Regions from separate parts of the Peribacillus phoenicis genome, predicted to be linked through region 1. Evidence: a T-box and tRNA genes for the amino acid it is inferred to sense, from the RefSeq annotation. Region 1 holds a T-box; the other holds one or more tRNA genes.
What was found. A T-box is a leader RNA that pairs with one kind of tRNA and senses whether it is charged. The one in region 1 lies ahead of thrS (threonine--tRNA ligase), so its partner is inferred to be a tRNA-Thr.
Positions count from the first base shown of each region.

Region 2: it encodes a tRNA-Thr, which carries the amino acid that the T-box ahead of thrS (threonine--tRNA ligase) is inferred to sense. The anticodon was not compared.

Region 1 is NZ_JBDFMF010000001.1:3,968,192-3,977,480, reverse strand. It holds gene ABC374_RS19480 (DUF7010 family protein) at 192-794, shown strand; gene ABC374_RS19475 (hypothetical protein) at 839-1,114, opposite strand; T-box leader at 1,236-1,457, shown strand; T-box leader at 1,487-1,708, shown strand; T-box leader at 1,740-1,961, shown strand; gene thrS (threonine--tRNA ligase) at 2,023-3,930, shown strand; gene ABC374_RS19465 (hypothetical protein) at 4,109-4,561, opposite strand; gene ABC374_RS19460 (LysE family transporter) at 4,711-5,337, opposite strand; gene asnA (aspartate--ammonia ligase) at 5,595-6,590, shown strand; gene ABC374_RS19450 (MFS transporter) at 6,988-8,220, shown strand; partial or broken gene ABC374_RS19445 (LysE family transporter) at 8,366-8,997, shown strand; partial or broken gene ABC374_RS19440 (amino acid permease) at 9,181-9,289, shown strand, end outside.
Region 2 is NZ_JBDFMF010000001.1:4,300,155-4,309,443, reverse strand. It holds rRNA gene ABC374_RS21200 (23S ribosomal RNA) at 1-834, shown strand, start outside; rRNA gene rrf (5S ribosomal RNA) at 953-1,068, shown strand; tRNA gene ABC374_RS21190 (tRNA-Asn) at 1,078-1,152, shown strand; tRNA gene ABC374_RS21185 (tRNA-Ser) at 1,158-1,249, shown strand; tRNA gene ABC374_RS21180 (tRNA-Glu) at 1,259-1,333, shown strand; tRNA gene ABC374_RS21175 (tRNA-Val) at 1,349-1,424, shown strand; tRNA gene ABC374_RS21170 (tRNA-Met) at 1,528-1,601, shown strand; tRNA gene ABC374_RS21165 (tRNA-Asp) at 1,607-1,682, shown strand; tRNA gene ABC374_RS21160 (tRNA-Phe) at 1,695-1,770, shown strand; tRNA gene ABC374_RS21155 (tRNA-Thr) at 1,778-1,853, shown strand; tRNA gene ABC374_RS21150 (tRNA-Tyr) at 1,870-1,953, shown strand; tRNA gene ABC374_RS21145 (tRNA-Trp) at 1,964-2,037, shown strand; tRNA gene ABC374_RS21140 (tRNA-His) at 2,055-2,130, shown strand; tRNA gene ABC374_RS21135 (tRNA-Gln) at 2,166-2,240, shown strand; tRNA gene ABC374_RS21130 (tRNA-Gly) at 2,244-2,318, shown strand; tRNA gene ABC374_RS21125 (tRNA-Cys) at 2,327-2,400, shown strand; tRNA gene ABC374_RS21120 (tRNA-Leu) at 2,409-2,489, shown strand; gene ABC374_RS21115 (hypothetical protein) at 3,139-3,522, opposite strand; gene ABC374_RS21110 (hypothetical protein) at 4,436-4,705, opposite strand; gene ABC374_RS21105 (Ig-like domain-containing protein) at 4,782-7,142, shown strand; gene ABC374_RS21100 (right-handed parallel beta-helix repeat-containing protein) at 7,222-8,964, shown strand.

The DNA of each region.
Region 1 (9,289 bases):
TCCGAAAATCCAGTTATATCTGCGAAAATCGAATTATATCTCCGAAAATCCAGTTATATCTGCGAAAATCGAATTATATCTCCGAAACGGCAATTATCCATCTTAAATCATTTTTTTGCAGCTGAATAATTGGGAAGGGTGCGCAATACTATTATTCTATGTATGATAATACTTTGGATGAAAGGAAACTGATGATGAAAGAGTCGTTTCGCGGTTCTGGAATTGGAGTCATTTTCATGGCGTTCTTCGGTACAATGTGGGCAGGTACCGGTGTAATGGGATTGCAGGGGTGGGGGTTTCCCTACGTGGAACTCGCAGCCATATTGATCGGAATCATAATGGTTATCGGAGGCATATCATTAATTCATGCATCACAAAAAATGTCCAATCAAGTTTCAGAAAATGGGGCTAGGCGTCTTAAGCGTATCGGATTTTTGTTTAATATGGTCTTCATTGCCGAAGGTTTGCTTATCGGGATTGCCATTGCCATCTGTAATTTGATCGATCAGACCGATCTAATACCGGGTGTCATCGCCATTATTGTCGGGATTCATTTTTTACCTTTGGCCTCACTTTTCCAAATCAAGATCTACTATGCAACAGGAGTGCTTCTCTGTTTATTGGCGCTGATCACATTGCTTATTGTGCCAGACACCGTCATGTTGAGGGAGCATCAAATCCTTGCACCGTTATCATTGCTCGGCTTCGGATGTGCGCTAATTCTCTGGACCACTGGACTTACGCTATGGCTTGGAATAAAGAATTCAAGGCGAACGATGGCCGATGAAAATTGAATCAATCAAAAAACCCGTCATGGTGAACGGGTTTTTCATTTTAATTAATTCTTCATCCAGGTCAAGAGCCTGACAATTTGAAATGGTTCATTCCAAACGAGAATGAAACTTAAAAGAAAGAATGCAGCCACAGCCAAAAATTTCAAATTTCCTTTTTCCTTTTTATACATGGCCCCGAAACTGCAAAACATACCAATAAGTAACGCACCGAATCCTGAAATCATAAGCAGCTCGGAGGCTTTTGGTAAAGCAAGGGAACAGCAAAATGCTAGTGTACCAATCACGGCAAATACGATAGACCAATTGCTTAAACTTTTCATAGAGACTCCTTTTTTACTAATTATACCAATTTAGTGTTTATAATAAAATAAATAAATTTGAGGTTGTCACTTATGGGAATATATTGTAATATATATAACAATATAAAAATCCATTTACATTTTAGAAGCATTGATAAGGATATGAATCATTTTTACGGTCTGCAGAGAGGGAAGGGCAGCTGCGAACTTCCTGGCTTAGGAAACTGATTTACCGCCTTTGAGCTATATCGGTGAACAAGAGTAACTGATATCGTCTAAGCTGCGTTACAAGCTCCAGAGCCATGAGTGTTTTCTTGCTTATGGGAAATTGGGTGGAATCACGGGTAACGCACTCGTCCCTTATTTAGGGATGGGTGCGTTTTTTATTATTATAATATTGCCATGATAAGGACATGAATCATTTTTACGGCCTTCAGAGAGGGAAGGATAGCTGCGAACTTCCTGGCTTAGGAAACTGATTTACCGCCTTTGAGCTATATCGGTGAAAGAGAGTAACTGATATCGTCTAAGCTGCGTTACAAGCTCCAGAGCCATGAGTGTTTCTTGCTTATGGGAAATTGGGTGGAACCACGGGTAAACGCACTCGTCCCTTATATAGGGATGGGTGCGTTTTTTTATATATAAAAATATTGCGATGATGAGGACATGAATCATTTTTACGGCCTGCAGAGAGGGAAGGGTAGCTGCGAACTTCCTGGCTTAGGAAACTGATTTACCGCCTTTGAGCTATATCGGTGAACAAAAGTAACTGATATCGTCTAAGCTGCGTTACAAGCTCCAGAGCCATGAGTGTTTTTTGCTTATGGGAAAATGGGTGGAACCACGGGTAAACGCACTCGTCCCTTGCATAGGGATGAGTGCGTTTTTTTATTATTTAAAAAAGGAGTGTTTATGTGATGGGTGAAAAAATGATTAAAGTTCAATTTCCGGATGGGCAGAAAAGGGAATATCCGCAAGGGGTGACAGTGGAAAGTGTGGCAGGGTCTATCAGCTCAAGTTTAAGGAAAAAGGCAGTAGCAGGAAAACTGGATAAGCAACTGGTTGATCTAAGTCACAAGCTTAATAAGGATGCCGAACTGTCGATCTTGACTCTGGATTCGGATGAAGGATTACAAGTATTACGACATACATCGGCACATGTTTTGGCGCAGGCTGTGAAAAGGTTATACCAAAACGTGGAATTAGGGATGGGGCCAGTCGTGGAAGATGGTTTTTACTATGATTTTAAGTTAGACCATCCTTTGAGTTTAGAAGATCTACAAGCCATTGAAAAAGAGATGGAGCATATCATAAGTGGAAATCTGGAAATTAAAAGGATCGAAGTGACTTATGAAGAAGCTGTGAAGTTATTCGAGGACAGAGGGGAGTCTTTCAAGTTGGATATAGCAAAGAACATCCCTAATGGTGAAAAATTAACGCTCTATCAACAAGGGGAGTTCATCGATCTTTGCAGAGGGCCGCACCTTCCATCCACATTATTTGTAAAATCGTTCAAATTGACTCGTGTATCTGGTGCCTATTGGCGGGGAGACAATCAAAATGAAGTTCTTCAAAGGGTATATGGCGTGGCTTTCCGAAAGAAAAAAGATTTACAGGAGCATTTTGAATTTCTGGAAGAAGCGGCTAAACGCGATCACCGTAAATTAGGGAAGCAGTTGGAGTTATTCATGTTTTCGGAGGAAGCCCCTGGAATGCCGTTTTATTTACCGAAAGGACAAATCGTTAGAAATGAATTGGAGAAGTTCTCGCGGGAGCTTCAGACTGAGGCTGATTACGACGAAGTTCGGACTCCTTTCATGATGAACCAGCGCTTATGGGAACAATCGGGTCACTGGGATCATTACCATGAGAATATGTACTTTACAGAGGTGGATCAAACAAAATTTGCGATGAAGCCAATGAACTGTCCGGGTCATATGCTTATTTTCAAAAACAGTCTTTATTCTTACAGGGATTTACCGATCCGGATGGCCGAATTCGGTCAAGTCCACCGTCATGAATATAGCGGTGCATTGAACGGGATGCTGCGTGTACGTACATTTTGCCAGGATGATGCCCACATCTATGTACGGCAGGATCAAATCGAAAGTGAAATTAAACAAGTGTTTCATCTGATTGATAAGGTGTATCGCACTTTTGGATTCGAGTATTCCGTGGAGCTCTCGACTCGTCCAGAGGATTCAATGGGAGATGATTCCCTTTGGGAAGCTTCTGAAACAGCCTTGAAAAATGTACTGGAAAGCATCGGGATACATTATCAAGTTAATGAAGGGGACGGGGCATTTTATGGACCGAAAATTGATTTTCATATTAAAGATGCATTAAAACGAAGCCATCAATGTGCAACAGTCCAGCTTGATTTTCAAATGCCCGACAAATTTGATCTGACTTACATCGATGAAAATAATGAAAAAGTCCGTCCGGTCGTCATTCATCGTGCCATTTTTGGATCGATCGATCGTTTTTTTGGAATTCTGATAGAACATTTTGCCGGTGCTTTTCCGGTATGGCTCGCCCCGGTGCAAGTACAGATCATCCCTGTCTCACAGGTTCATTTGAATTATTGTTTAAAGGTTCAAAAAGAACTGAAGAATCAAGGCATAAGAGTGACAATTGATGATCGGAATGAAAAGCTGGGGTATAAAGTCAGGGAAGCACAGATGGGGAAAATCCCATATATGCTGGTTCTTGGAGATAAAGAAGAGGAAGAAAATCAAGTGAATGTCCGGAAATACGGGGAACAAGAATTTGAAAATGTCGCAATAGAAACGTTCATCAAGAAAATGGTTCAGCAAATAAAAGAACGCAGCATCTAATAAAAAAGCAGCTTAATCCGGAATTCACGAGTAAAAACGCAAAACTCACGAGTAAATTACAAAATTCACGAGTAAATGTACAAAATTCACGAGTAAAAGCATGAAATTCACGAGTAAATGCCCCTTGGATTATGTTTTTATAAAAAGAGACAGCCGAAATAGCTCGGCTGCCTTTTTTCTATCTACAAATCCATACCCAGCCAACGCCCGGAATGAACTGTTGGAAACAGTTACCGCCCGGTCCACCTTGACCGCCACCTTGACCGCCGCCTTGGCCGCCGCCACCGACAGGGCAGGTTAATCCTAGGTATTGCAATCCGACTATATCTGTACGATGAACCTCATTTGGGATGCCACCTTCTAGTATCTGTACCATACCAGTGGCAGTATTGAGGCCCATCAAAATAAAGGTATGCTGGCTGTTACCCCAAAATGCTCTGAAACAATGACCTTGTCGGCCTGCGTTCAAATGGCTCTGAATAGTGGCTTCTGGAACCAGTGTTTGTACTGGCAGTCTGTTATCACAATAAGGCAAATCGGCATAAGAATTATCGTAATAATATGGATCATTATAATATGGATCATTATAATATGGATCATTATAAGAGTAATAACCGTAATTATTATACATTCAAGAAATCCTCCCTTTTTGTTTACCCTTTCAGGCTATGAACAAAGGGGGATAAGTGTCCGACATGGACAAAGATGGATACTAAAATGGGCAGCCTATTTTTATAATTTAAACGAATTACGAGTAAACTCTTACATTTTCTAAACTCTTTATGTAAATAAAACCTTGGCTGCTTGGATGGCAAAGTAAATGCCAATCCCTATAAGGGATATTCCTGAAATGATCGAGATGCCCATTAAAATGGGTTTGGATAAAAAGCGTCTAAAGGTGCTGGCGATGATGGCCATAGCGAAATCCCAGGTTAAGAGGCCGACAAGGATACCTGAACTGTATAAAAGTAATTGTTCCATATCATATTTTGAAGCGGAGTTTGCGAGAATGGATCCATAAATCCCAAGCCAAAACAAAATGGATAAAGGATTCGAAAGGGACATGATGAATCCTGTCAGGAATGAAGAAAGAAGGGAATCTTTCGCTTTTCGTGCATTCACTTCAATCTTACCTGCACTTAACAGACTTTCAATTCCGGTATAGGTCAGGACGAAAAATCCAAAAAGCCATAAAAATGTCTTCATGAAAGAGTTGTCCAAAAAGTGGACGACACCGAAAAAGACTAGGGCTATAAATACAAAATCCGCTAAAATGGCACCCCAGCCAAAAACCCAGGCATGCCAAAAACCCTTCTTGATTCCTTTGTCCAATTGAGCAGCATTTATGGGACCGATAGGAGCCGCCAGTGATAAGCCTAATAATACATAGCTGAAAAAAACACCCAATTCATCACCTCATCGTTTGTTACATCTTCACTTATTTGAATGTATTCAGACAATTGGACTTGTACCACATTTTTGACCCTTTTTTTGAGGTGATAATTGCGGATTGGTGCTTATGGATGTACCTAGTCGTGACATGGGGGTTTTGTAACAACACAGAAAACTCCTTCATAATGTAATTTAGTCAAATGGAAAGACGCCAATTTTAATGCATGCGCTATTCAAAGCGGAATTGGAGGATAATTATGCCTGAATTATCGATGCCGAATAAATACAAAACCATTCTTGATATCATGCATACGGATATTGCGATAAATGAAATTAAGGGTCATTTTGAAGAAGGAATTTCAAATGCGTTAAACCTGATTAAAGTATCAGCACCTATCATTTTAAATGAAGGTAATGGTATAAATGACAATTTAAATGGTGTGGAGCGGGTTCTTACCTTTGAAGCTCTGGATATTAAGAATAAACAAATAGAAGTGGTTCAATCTTTGGCAAAGTGGAAAAGAATCACTCTTTCTAGGTATGGTTTGGCGTGTGATGAAGGCATTTACACAAATATGAATGCGATAAGACGTGATGAAAAACTGGATCATTTACACTCGTTATTTGTGGATCAATGGGACTGGGAGAAAGTCATAACGAAAGAACAACGTAACGTAGATACATTAAAATCTGAAGTGGAAAAAATATATAGAGCCATTAAATCGACCGAACGTTATATGTTTGAATTCCATCATCTGCTTAAGCCTGTGTTACCTGATGACATTCACTTCATTACGACCCAGGAGTTGGAGGATTTATACCCGAATCTGACTTCGAAGGAAAGAGAGAATGTGGCAGCGAAGAAATATGGTGCAATTTTCATCATGAAAATTGGCGGAGAGTTACAATCGGGGGAAAAGCATGATGGACGTTCACCGGATTATGATGATTGGGACCTAAATGGAGATATCGTTTTATGGAATCCACTCTTGGAATGTGCTTTTGAAGTTTCTTCAATGGGAATTCGAGTAGATGAAAAGTCACTGTTAAAACAATTAAGATTATCCAAAAACGAAAATCGTAAGGTGCTCAATTATCATAAGGCCGTATTGGAAGGAAAGCTTCCGTATTCAATAGGCGGAGGAATAGGGCAATCCAGATTATGCATGTTTTTGCTAAAGAAAGCACATATTGGCGAGGTTCAGGTTTCGGTATGGAATGACCAAATTTTAAACGACTGTAAAAAGAGGAATATTACTCTTTTATAAAGACGAAAGCGGGATATCCATTTTTAAACAGAAATGGAGATTTTATCGAAAGAGGAGGTTTTTTTATATGGATTAAACCCCTCACTAGATTGAAGAAATTTGCAACACTCCTACCGAATAACTGGCTAGTTGAGATACCAAAGCCGCTAGCTTTGATGAGGTTTGGCAAACTGCTCTTCTTTTAATTTGTCTACAGTCTGACCCATTCTTAAAAAGAATGGGTTTTTTATTTTAACGGTCAATAGGGGTAATTTTGGGTGAAGCGCAACTGAATAAATCTATCTGAGCTATAACATAATAATTGAAGACATCTAATATATGATGCAAAACAAATTGGTTTCACAATGTTTACTTTTTATGCAATAAGTTGCTTTTATAATGGATGAGGAGTGTAAGTATGGAAGGTCATGAGAAGCAAAATAAAGATGTAAGCGTGTGGTGCCTGATCAGTATGGCATCGATTCCATTGGTAATGACACTTGGAAATTCAATGCTTATCCCGGTTTTGCCCATTTTCGAGGAAAAGGTGGGGATATCTTCATTTCAATCAAGCATGGTGATAACAAGCTATTCCGTAGCATCCATTTTTTTAATTCCCATTGCTGGTTATTTATCAGATCGATTTGGACGAAAAATGGTAATCCTGCCCAGTCTGATTCTAGCCCTAATCGGCGGATTGATAGCTGGTTATGCATCATGGAAAATGGAAAATCCCTATACATGGATCATCATTGGGAGGGTATTGCAAGGGATTGGGGCGTCTGGGGCCTCGCCCATCATTTTGCCTCTGGTGGGAGATTTATACAAAGATGATGATGAAAAAACTAGTTCTTGTTTGGGAATCATAGAAACCTCGAATACATTTGGGAAAGTACTTAGTCCAATATTAGGTTCCCTGTTTGCTGCATTTATCTGGTTTTTACCATTCTTCTCGATTTCATTCTTCAGTTTAATATCTATTGTTTTAGTCTTTTTCTTTATAAAGGTACCAAAGGAGAAGGATGAGCCGAAGAAATTCAAAGATTTCTGGCATGATACGAAAAAAATATTCAAGCAGGAAGGAAAATGGTTATATACGGTTTTCCTGATTGGTGTATTTGTCATGTTGGTTTTGTTCGGTGTTCTTTTCTTTTTGTCTGATAATCTGGAAAAAATCCATGATTTGCATGGAATCAAAAAAGGTTTAGTGATAGCGATCCCGCTATTTTTTCTTTGCGTATCCTCTTATGTTGCAGGGAAAAAAATCAAGGGAGAATTACCAATCATGAAAAAGATCATCATGATCAGTTTAGCTGTCCTTTCAATCAGCCTTGTATTTGTAGGTTTTACAAAAAACAGGGTCTTCCTTCTATTGGTAATAACAAGCTTGGTGGGCATAGCAATTGGTGCGTTATTGCCGACACTCGACGCAATCATCACTCAAAATATAAAAAAGGAACAGCGGGGGACGATAACCTCCTTCTACATGTCATCAAGGTTCATCGGCGTTGCGGCAGGCCCTCCGGTCATGTCTCTTGTCATGAAAAATCATATCAATTTGACCTATATCATTTCAGGGATCATTGGTATAGGCATCGTTTTGATTGTTATGAAATTCATTAGTTCAGACAAAAAAGAAGCGGCTGCTTAATTCGGCTTCAATAACATATCAAAAAGCCGGGCATTCCCACGGCTTTTTTTTGTAACTCGGGAAATTTTTTTGGCATGTGGTTATAGGCAGAGGGTTGTCACATAAAATGTACAAGTCATGAACTAGCTCGAAGGAGTGATGCTTTTTGAGTGTACATTTACTGCTGAGTTACTTTTTCTTAGGACTTACCCTTGCAGCACCGATCGGTCCGGTGAACTCCGCTCGTATCGATAAAGGAATCAAGAACGGGTTTTGGCATGCCTGGATCGTTGGGGCAGGGTCGATGATCGCAGATGCCTTGTTCATGATTTTAGTGTATGTAGGTATGGTACGGTTTTTAGAAATTCCGGTCGTCCAGATTTTTCTGTGGCTTTTTGGGGGATTCGTGCTTATTTATTCGGGAGTCGAAAGTGTATTACGGGTTAATACGATATTATTAAATGAATACAGGAATAGAGATTCTTTAATTTCCTGTTTTTTGACTGGGTTCATCATGTCTGTGACCAGTCCATTGTCCATTTTATTTTGGTTGGGGATATATGGATCTGTTTTAGCTAAAACAGCTTCAAGTTATGGGACATCACAACTTTTCATTTATAGCGGGATGATCTTTCTTGGTCTTACCTGCTGGGATTTTTTGTAGCGGCATTAACGAATGGATTTCGCAGGTTCTTAAATGAAAAAAGCTTAATGGCCATTTCAATCATCTCTGGATTATCATTGGTCGGCTTTGGGGTTTATTTTGCTTATCAAGGCATTTCTGCCATCCTATCATAAAGGAGAATGCTTCAGATTAATACATAGGTATTTGAAAACTTCTTCCTTGCATAATTCATTGTGGCATTATCAACACTATGAATGATGGAAGGAGGTAATGTTATGACGACAAAAGCCAATTGCAGTTCAGCGAAAGGAAAGACTGGTCAAGATTCCAATGCATCGGGTGAACAACAGGGCGATATGAAATGGTGGCAGCTCTCATTGGTCGGTGTAGGCTGTACGATCGGGACAGGGTATTTCCTCGGATCGACCATAGGGATTAAAACGACTGGGCCATCCATTGTATTTT
Region 2 (9,289 bases), 330 kb from region 1:
CGTGGAGCTTTACTGCAGCCTGATATTGAATTTTGGTACAGCTTGTACAGGATAGGTAGGAGCCTGAGAAGCCGGAGCGCCAGCTTCGGTGGAGGCGTTGGTGGGATACTACCCTGGCTGTATTGAAATTCTAACCCGCGCCCCTTATCGGGGTGGGAGACAGTGTCAGGTGGGCAGTTTGACTGGGGCGGTCGCCTCCTAAAGAGTAACGGAGGCGCCCAAAGGTTCCCTCAGAATGGTTGGAAATCATTCGTAGAGTGTAAAGGCACAAGGGAGCTTGACTGCGAGACCTACAAGTCGAGCAGGGACGAAAGTCGGGCTTAGTGATCCGGTGGTTCCGCATGGAAGGGCCATCGCTCAACGGATAAAAGCTACCCCGGGGATAACAGGCTTATCTCCCCCAAGAGTCCACATCGACGGGGAGGTTTGGCACCTCGATGTCGGCTCATCGCATCCTGGGGCTGTAGTCGGTCCCAAGGGTTGGGCTGTTCGCCCATTAAAGCGGTACGCGAGCTGGGTTCAGAACGTCGTGAGACAGTTCGGTCCCTATCCGTCGCGGGCGCAGGAAATTTGAGAGGAGCTGTCCTTAGTACGAGAGGACCGGGATGGACGCACCGCTGGTGTACCAGTTGTCTTGCCAAAGGCATAGCTGGGTAGCTACGTGCGGACGGGATAAGTGCTGAAAGCATCTAAGCATGAAGCCCCCCTCAAGATGAGATTTCCCATGGCGCAAGCTAGTAAGATCCCTGAAAGATGATCAGGTTGATAGGTCAGAGGTGGAAGCATGGTGACATGTGGAGCTGACTGATACTAATAGATCGAGGACTTAACCAACGCTTTTTAAAAATGAAATACCTTCTTATTATCTAGTTTTGAAAGAATGAAAATTTCTTCTTGCATTTTCTCAAAAAGACGTTATAATAATATATGTCTTGAAAAAATGTAAACATTGTTTGGTGACGATAGCGAAGAGGTCACACCCGTTCCCATTCCGAACACGGCAGTTAAGCTCTTCAGCGCCGATGGTAGTTGGGGGTTTCCCCCTGTGAGAGTAGGACGTCGCCAAGCTTATATTGTTCCGCAGTAGCTCAGTGGTAGAGCATTCGGCTGTTAACCGAACGGTCGTAGGTTCGAGTCCTACCTGCGGAGCCATTATTGGAGAGCTGTCCGAGTGGCCGAAGGAGCACGATTGGAAATCGTGTAGACGGGTAACCCTGTCTCAAGGGTTCAAATCCCTTGCTCTCCGCCATTTATACCTGGCCCGTTGGTCAAGCGGTTAAGACACCGCCCTTTCACGGCGGTAACACGGGTTCGAATCCCGTACGGGTCACCATTTAGACAACATATTGGAGGATTAGCTCAGCTGGGAGAGCATCTGCCTTACAAGCAGAGGGTCGGCGGTTCGATCCCGTCATCCTCCACCATTTTTCAATAAGATCAGGTTGTTTCTGCATAAAGGATTGATTATTCAGCCCATTGAAACGCTCAACACGAAAACTTGATGCTCAATAGCAACATTATTACCGTCGCGGGGTGGAGCAGTCCGGTAGCTCGTCGGGCTCATAACCCGAAGGTCGCAGGTTCAAATCCTGTCCCCGCAATCTATGGTCCCGTGGTGTAGCGGTTAACATGCCTGCCTGTCACGCAGGAGATCGCGGGTTCGATTCCCGTCGGGACCGCCATTTTTATTGTTTGGCTCAGTAGCTCAGTCGGTAGAGCAAAGGACTGAAAATCCTTGTGTCGGCGGTTCGATTCCGTCCTGAGCCACCATAGTAGTGCCGGTGTAGCTCAACTGGTAGAGCAACTGACTTGTAATCAGTAGGTTGGGGGTTCAAGTCCTCTTGCCGGCACCATGTTTCATCCATATGCGGAGGGGTAGCGAAGTGGCTAAACGCGGCGGACTGTAAATCCGCTCCTTCGGGTTCGGCAGTTCGAATCTGCCCCCCTCCACCATTTTTCTTACAGGGGTATAGTTTAAAGGTAGAACAGAGGTCTCCAAAACCTCCAGTGTGGGTTCGAGTCCTACTACCCCTGCCAATTTCAATCCTATAATGGCGATTGTGGCGAAGTGGTTAACGCACCTGATTGTGGTTCAGGCATTCGTGGGTTCGATTCCCATCAGTCGCCCCATTTTAAAAAACATGGTATAATGATTACAACGTTATTGGGCTATAGCCAAGCGGTAAGGCAACGGATTTTGATTCCGTCATGCGAAGGTTCGATCCCTTCTAGCCCAGCCATATGCGAAAGTAGTTCAGTGGTAGAATACAACCTTGCCAAGGTTGGGGTCGCGGGTTCGAATCCCGTCTTTCGCTCCAAAAACGTTGGCGGCATAGCCAAGCGGTAAGGCAGAGGTCTGCAAAACCTTTACCACCGGTTCGATTCCGGTTGCCGCCTCCAACAAACATGCCGGTGTGGCGGAATTGGCAGACGCGCACGACTCAAAATCGTGTTCCTCTGGAGTGCCGGTTCGACCCCGGCCACCGGTATCAAAAGAAGTCGAAACATGGTGCTTATATCAGTAATTTAATAGTGAATAAGTACCGCAATTTAAACCGTTTCTCACAGTAGTGGGTAACGGTTTTTTTGTGTTTATTTTTTGAGAAATGGTCTTTACTAAATATCTTCTAATCGTGTGAACTAATCGTGTGCATAGATAGGGGTGATTACTGTAATGGCTAGGCGGAAAAATGGTTTAAGTGAAGCTGAACTTTCTATTGTTCGTCAAAAAAAGCAATCGTACGTCCAATCGTTCAAAGATGCATGAGAACTGTTTGAAAGAGATTGTGATATACGCAATTTGAGACCGTACACCATCAAGTATTATCGTAATGAAATTTCAGTTTTTCTAACTCACTAATCTGAACAGGGTATAGACTTAACTGTACTTAAACCTTCCAGTGTTACTGAAGAACACGTAAAGGAAAACTTCCAGAAAAATTAATTGATTTAAATGACATGATGTTGAATAGATTTATGTTAGACGCATATTTGTCTACTCTAACAAAGGAATTAGACAAGGAGAGAATAAAACTAAACGAAATCATACCTTTAATTTACCCTAACTAATATTTTAAATTAATGCAGAAATATTAGTTAATTGTGACCAACTGCTGGAGATACAGTTGGTCAATAACTTTACATATCATTCAATAAATATTCTTCTAATATTGACCGCATACGTTTACTTGGAATGTATAGGTTAATAGCTTTACCTTTCCTGATTCTGCTTCTCCATATCCACTGAATGAATTCAGATAATGCATACATATCTTCATTCACCTCTATGCCACGTACACTAAAGAATTTCTTTTCATACGGATTCATGAAGCGATTCACCACATAAGCAAGCGATTCCTTTTCTTTAAATTCGTTTGTTGCACGTGCATTACAAGCAACAAATCCTTTCGTGTTTCCTTTACTCTTCTGTTGTTTCCATTCTTGATAGACAGATGGAAATGTGTCAGTCAATTCGATTTTCCTTCTACCAAACTTTACTCCATTGCGAATTTGTAACTTCACCTCCTTCTTTTTGGCGTGTCTTTTTATGTGGACGATCTAACTCCAGACTATGTTGAAATTAATGGTGAGGAACATTTTGATTTTTTTAATTGTACAATAATTAGAATTTAAGTTGCACGTTTTATTGTATACCTTAAATGTTTTTTTGGGGGTTTCTTTTTTGGTGATTGGCGTTTCTAAAAAAAAATCTTGAGATGTGAAATAACTGGTAAAATAGTTTAAATAAATAGGAAGTGGGTAGTTTTGGGATATTTAATTTTGGGCTTTATTATCGTAGTGGTTCTTATAGTTTTGGTTTCTTTATTTGTTGGGTGAAAATTGATACATCCGAATGCGAAACCTGTAAATAGTTATCCTAGTGATTATTTAATGGAATTTGAAGATATAGAATTCAAAAGTAGGGGGAATGAAATAAATTTATAGGGATGGTTTATACCGGCTTTGGGGAAAGAAAAAATGGTCTTGATTTTTGGCTATGGATACTTGGCAAATAGAGTAGAACCTAGGGCTAATGCGTTGGAATTAGTAAAATTTCTAATTGGCGAGGAGGTTAGTTGCTTGCTTTTTGATTTTAGGGCTTGGGTAAATTCAGAGGGTAATATGACCACTTTGGGTTATTATGAAAAAAATGATATGCAAGGTGCTGTTGATTGGGTTAATAGGTTTTTCTATGGGTGGTGCTACTGCATTATTAGCAGCAGCGGAGGAAGAGTGTGTGGGAACTGTGATTGCAGACAGTCCATTCAGTGACTTGAGGTCATACTTTTTGAGAGTATGTTTTAATTCACAAAGCTTCCTAAATAACCATTTACGCCAATTATTCTTTGGTTATTACCTTTTATTTCTCGTATAGATATAAATAGTATAAAGCCCATAGAAGCTATTGAAAAAATTTATCCGAGGAAAATACTATTTATACACAGTGATTCTGATAGGACAATTTCCCATAAACATAGTGTTGACTTGTCCAATTAGAAAAAATCATATTTACTTCTTCTGCATAGAGTTTTAAATTATTATGGATTTTAGATGGGTTTGAGGGATCGCTAAAATCTTTTGAAGCATCTGCCGCTTCATTTTTTACTGTACTTGCTGTTTTAGAACGTTCATTAAAAAAGAACGGAGCTTCTTTACTTATCGATTTTTCCACAATTAATTTTTCAGCGACTGGTGATCTTTGCACTATTGTTATTTATTTCTACCATTTGCTTGTAACATAAATTTGTTAAAGAGACATAAAAATAGAGGAGAAACAACGAATGAAAACGATAACGACCGTTCTGACAGCTGTCATTTTATCGAGTCAATCACTGCCAATTTTTGCAGTGGGTTTAGAATCACCATCTGCTGAGACTAACAAAGAGGAACAGCAAGCTTCACTTTTTGAAACAAATTCAAATTCAGAGAAGCCTTTACCGACAAAGGAAGCTAAAAAAGCAAGTTTAGTTGAATCTCCACGTTCTGAAGAAGCTTTGAAGGAAAAGAACGAGGATATAAAACTTTCATCAGAGGCGACATTCGACGCATCAGCCCGACCATTAAATGGAATGTCAGGAGAATCTGAGTCGGTAATAGAAGCGAATTCAGATAAAGATCAAGTAGACGAAAAAGAAGGGACAACTACCAAAGAACAAGTAGAAGTTCCTATCATTCCTGAAGAAACAACAAAAGAGGAGGAAACTCAAACTCCAAGTGAGGGGATCGAAGAACGAGCGAATATAAAAACAAATATTGAAGAGCGAGATTTTGTTACAGCCCCTACAATTCCATCTCACGATGAAGAAACTGTAGATATTCCAGATGTATATTTAAAAACAGCTATAGCAAAGGAACTTGGAGTAACTTCTGACACAATTATGACTAAAGACATGCTAAGTAAAATATCAAATTTAAAAATCGTAAATGTTGAAAATTTGAGCGGTTTAGAGCATGCTACTAACCTTGAAAAACTAGATGCTGTATCGGTATCGGCTAAAGATTTATCGCCTATTTCTTCACTAACAAAACTAACAGAATTAAATATGAGCACAGATAGCGTAAACATAGTATCGCTAAGTTCTTTAACTAATCTAACGAAATTGAACTTGTCTGGTTCTTATAGGTTGAGCAATCTCTCTCCGATATCTCATTTAGTAAATTTAGAAGAGTTAGTCTTAGGAAATACGCGATTCAATACAAGTTCAAGTCCTATTGAAGATATAAGTTTTATAAAGAATTTAAAGTTGTTGGAATCTATCTCTATAAATCGAACCAATTTGAACGATATTTCTCACCTTCAAGCTCTAAAAAAATTAACATCCATTTCTTTAGAAAATAATCGAATTCAAGATATCTCAGTACTCAGTGATTTGTCAAATATTGAAACATTAAATCTAGCTGGTAATCAAATCAATGACGTATCATCTATAAACACATTATCTAAATTACACACTGTGAATCTGACTCAAAACTACATAGTGGATAATCCACTCAATATTGAAAAGATGATAGCAGATCAAAATTTTTTATCAGATACAGCTAATCAATACCAGGTGTCTGTTCCTGAATCAATCCGTATTGCACTAGGGACCAGTCTAGACGTTCCCTTGTCATGGACTCACGACGGCTTAACGCTAACCGACCTCTCTAAGACTCACTTTAGGCAAGTTAAACCTGTGGTTACAACCTCTGAATCTGGACTTCAGATTGATTCTGCATCCATCCAAAAGGTGTCATTAACAGGTCAAGAAGCTGGAACATACCAAGTAACCATTGAACCAGTTCCAGGATATATAAAAACGGTATCAGTCGAGGTTGTTGATTTACCTGAACCACCAAACTTACAGCCCCTTTCCATTCTGAATACGTCTATTACAGGTACAACCAAACCTGGATATACCGTTCATGCAATGGTTGAGGGGAAATCGTATACGGGGACAGCAGATTCGCAAGGTCATTTTTCGATACCAGTCCCATCCCTATCTCAAGGTACTAAAGTAGAAGTAAGGGTTGCTGATGCAAGGGGAGTTGAGAGCGATCCTACGCATATTACAGTTGTTGATGGAGTAGCTCCTAAACTGAATGCTGTTACCGAACGTCTTCAAGCTGTTACTGGCTACGTCATCGATGGGCACAAGACCGTCCGCTTACTCGTAAATGGGGTTCCTCAACGAATTGCAATGGTGGAGGAAGACGGGTATTTCACGATTCCAACTCGTTTCATTAAAGTAACGGATACGATAAACCGTCCTATACGGAATGCCGATCAGATTACAGTGGATTATGGACTGCGGACCCCAGAACATTTACAAGCTCATATGAAGGTGGGGTGGACCATTACATCTCCAATAAGGGTTAACACCGTTGAATCAAAGGCGGACTATGTCACTGGTACAGCCGAAAAAGGGACACAAACGTTGCGTCTTGTGGTCAATGGAATCCTTCAACGTGTGATTACACCTAAACAGGCTGGGGCTGGAAAAATTGAAAAAGACGGAACATATCGCATCTATAGTCGTTTTGTTGTCACGAAGTCAGGAGACGTACGCCGTCTTCAAAAGGGAGATGTCGTAACGATCGATGAAGGCGTCCAAATTAATGGACAATACACGTCAAATAAAAATGCGACAACAGTTCAATAATAAGAAGAGATGTATGGCCAAGGGGAATACTCTCCTTGGCCATACATGTGTTCATAAATGAGAAAGATCGGAGACCTATATGCACCCTATTTACAGCAAAGTCGGAATCGTATCCCTATTCATGATATTGTTCTTCTCACTTAATACGACTGCTTATGGAGAAACATGTGAAACGAAAGAAGACATCTATATTCAAATCCTAGATAATGACCGGAATATCCTTTCTTCCTCAAAAGAATCACGTGGCAAGCCACTTAAATGCTTTAATACGACAAGCAACGCGAGCTATTGGCGAATCGCCATCCACGATGCCATTGCTGCGGCGAAAGGGACAGGCATTGTTGTCTTACCGTCTGCAGATATTCACATAAGCGCATTTATCGACTTAAAGAGTGGAGTCACATTAGAAGGAACTGCCGCAGCTGATGGCACGCCCCTGACGACCATTCATAATGTTCACACAGGAGATCCTGTCACACTAAAAATGCACAGTCATACAGGTGTAAAAAAAATCATATTTAATGGAAAAAGGACAGATAAACTATACAATGCGAAACACCGAGCCATACAGGCTACGGCAATCGACCAAACAAAAACAACAACGGATCTCGTCGATATCTATCCAACAGCCAAACGATTAGAAAACATCACGATTGAAGATGTTCATATCAAAGGGTTTAACGGGTTTGGCATCTATTTAGAGCATGTCTATAACGTAACAATTAAAGGGTCAGATATTTTATATAAGAAAAATATGGTGATATCCGACATTGGGTATGCTGGTATTGCCGGATACTCTGCGAATAACGTCGATATACGTAATGTCACGGTTAAAGATCTTTGGCCTGGCGAAACAGTAGGCAGTGCGAAACAGAGCTATGGGATTGCCTTTAGTCATCGCAAAGTGAATCCGGCAGATATTGAAGGAAAAGGACTCGATGTGGCTGCCTCACAAGCTGTTCTCCCACCAAGTAACACCATTATGGTGGATGGGAATGTTGTCGCAAACAACCCGACATGGGAGGGAATTGATACTCATTCCGGACAGAACGTATCATTTATAAACAACATTATTCTAAATACCCGATTCCCTATTATTGTTGGTGGTCTTGATTATGATAGTGGAAAACTGTCAGCTTATCCTCCAAAAAACATTACAATATCAAATAATAGGATTAGTAGAGAAAGTGACTATACTACTTACGGGATTCATCCGAACAATAACATTATTACCGAAAGAGGCATTGCAGTTAACGGGACTCAGTTTACAGATTTGGATAAAAACATGATGGGTTTTCTAGAAAATGTAGAGATTAAAGACAATTATATCAATAATGTGAAAGCCTCACTGGATACACGCGGTGGGATTGGCATACATGTAACGAAAAACGCCACTATCGAAAGCAACAAAATTGAAAATAGCAACATCAATGGCATTGTCTTCATGAGCTCTAATAAGCAAACCAAAATAATAGGCAATGAAATCAATAACATTTCTCCCAATGCAACATTTCCAGAAGCAGGTATCGGCGTTCGCGGCTCCCATAATAATGGAAACGATTCTAACAATTATACGACTAAACCCTTGACGATGCAAAACACTCTGATAGACACTTCAAATACGTATAAAAATGTTGGCATAGAATTTTTCATGGGTAAAGGAGGATATAATCTTTTAAGCAGCGCGAATTCAAGAATTTCACCTGCCAGTTTGTTGTCAGATTCCACTGATTGGAGCCTATACGAAACAACAGACTTAATGCAAGATGAACGAGACTTCCTTCTTTGGGAACGAGACGGTCAAGAGTTCCCACCGTCTTAATAATCTCACATACTTTTCCATCTAGAATGTACATACTTCGTGAAGGTTGTCTATACTGAGTTGACTCCTTTTTGAATCCTAAATGTAAATAATGTTCATTAAAATATAATAAAAATGGATAATTAACGGTATATAATAAGTGATTCGGAAAATAAATAATCGTTTTACCCGACTCAAAATCGTGTTCCTCTGGAGTGCCGGTTCGACCCCGGCCACCGGTATCACCAATAGCGAAGAATCGCTATTACATCAAGCTTCACACTTAATTGTGTGAAGCTTTTTTGTGTTCATGACGCACTACAGAATATGTACAAATTATGTGCGG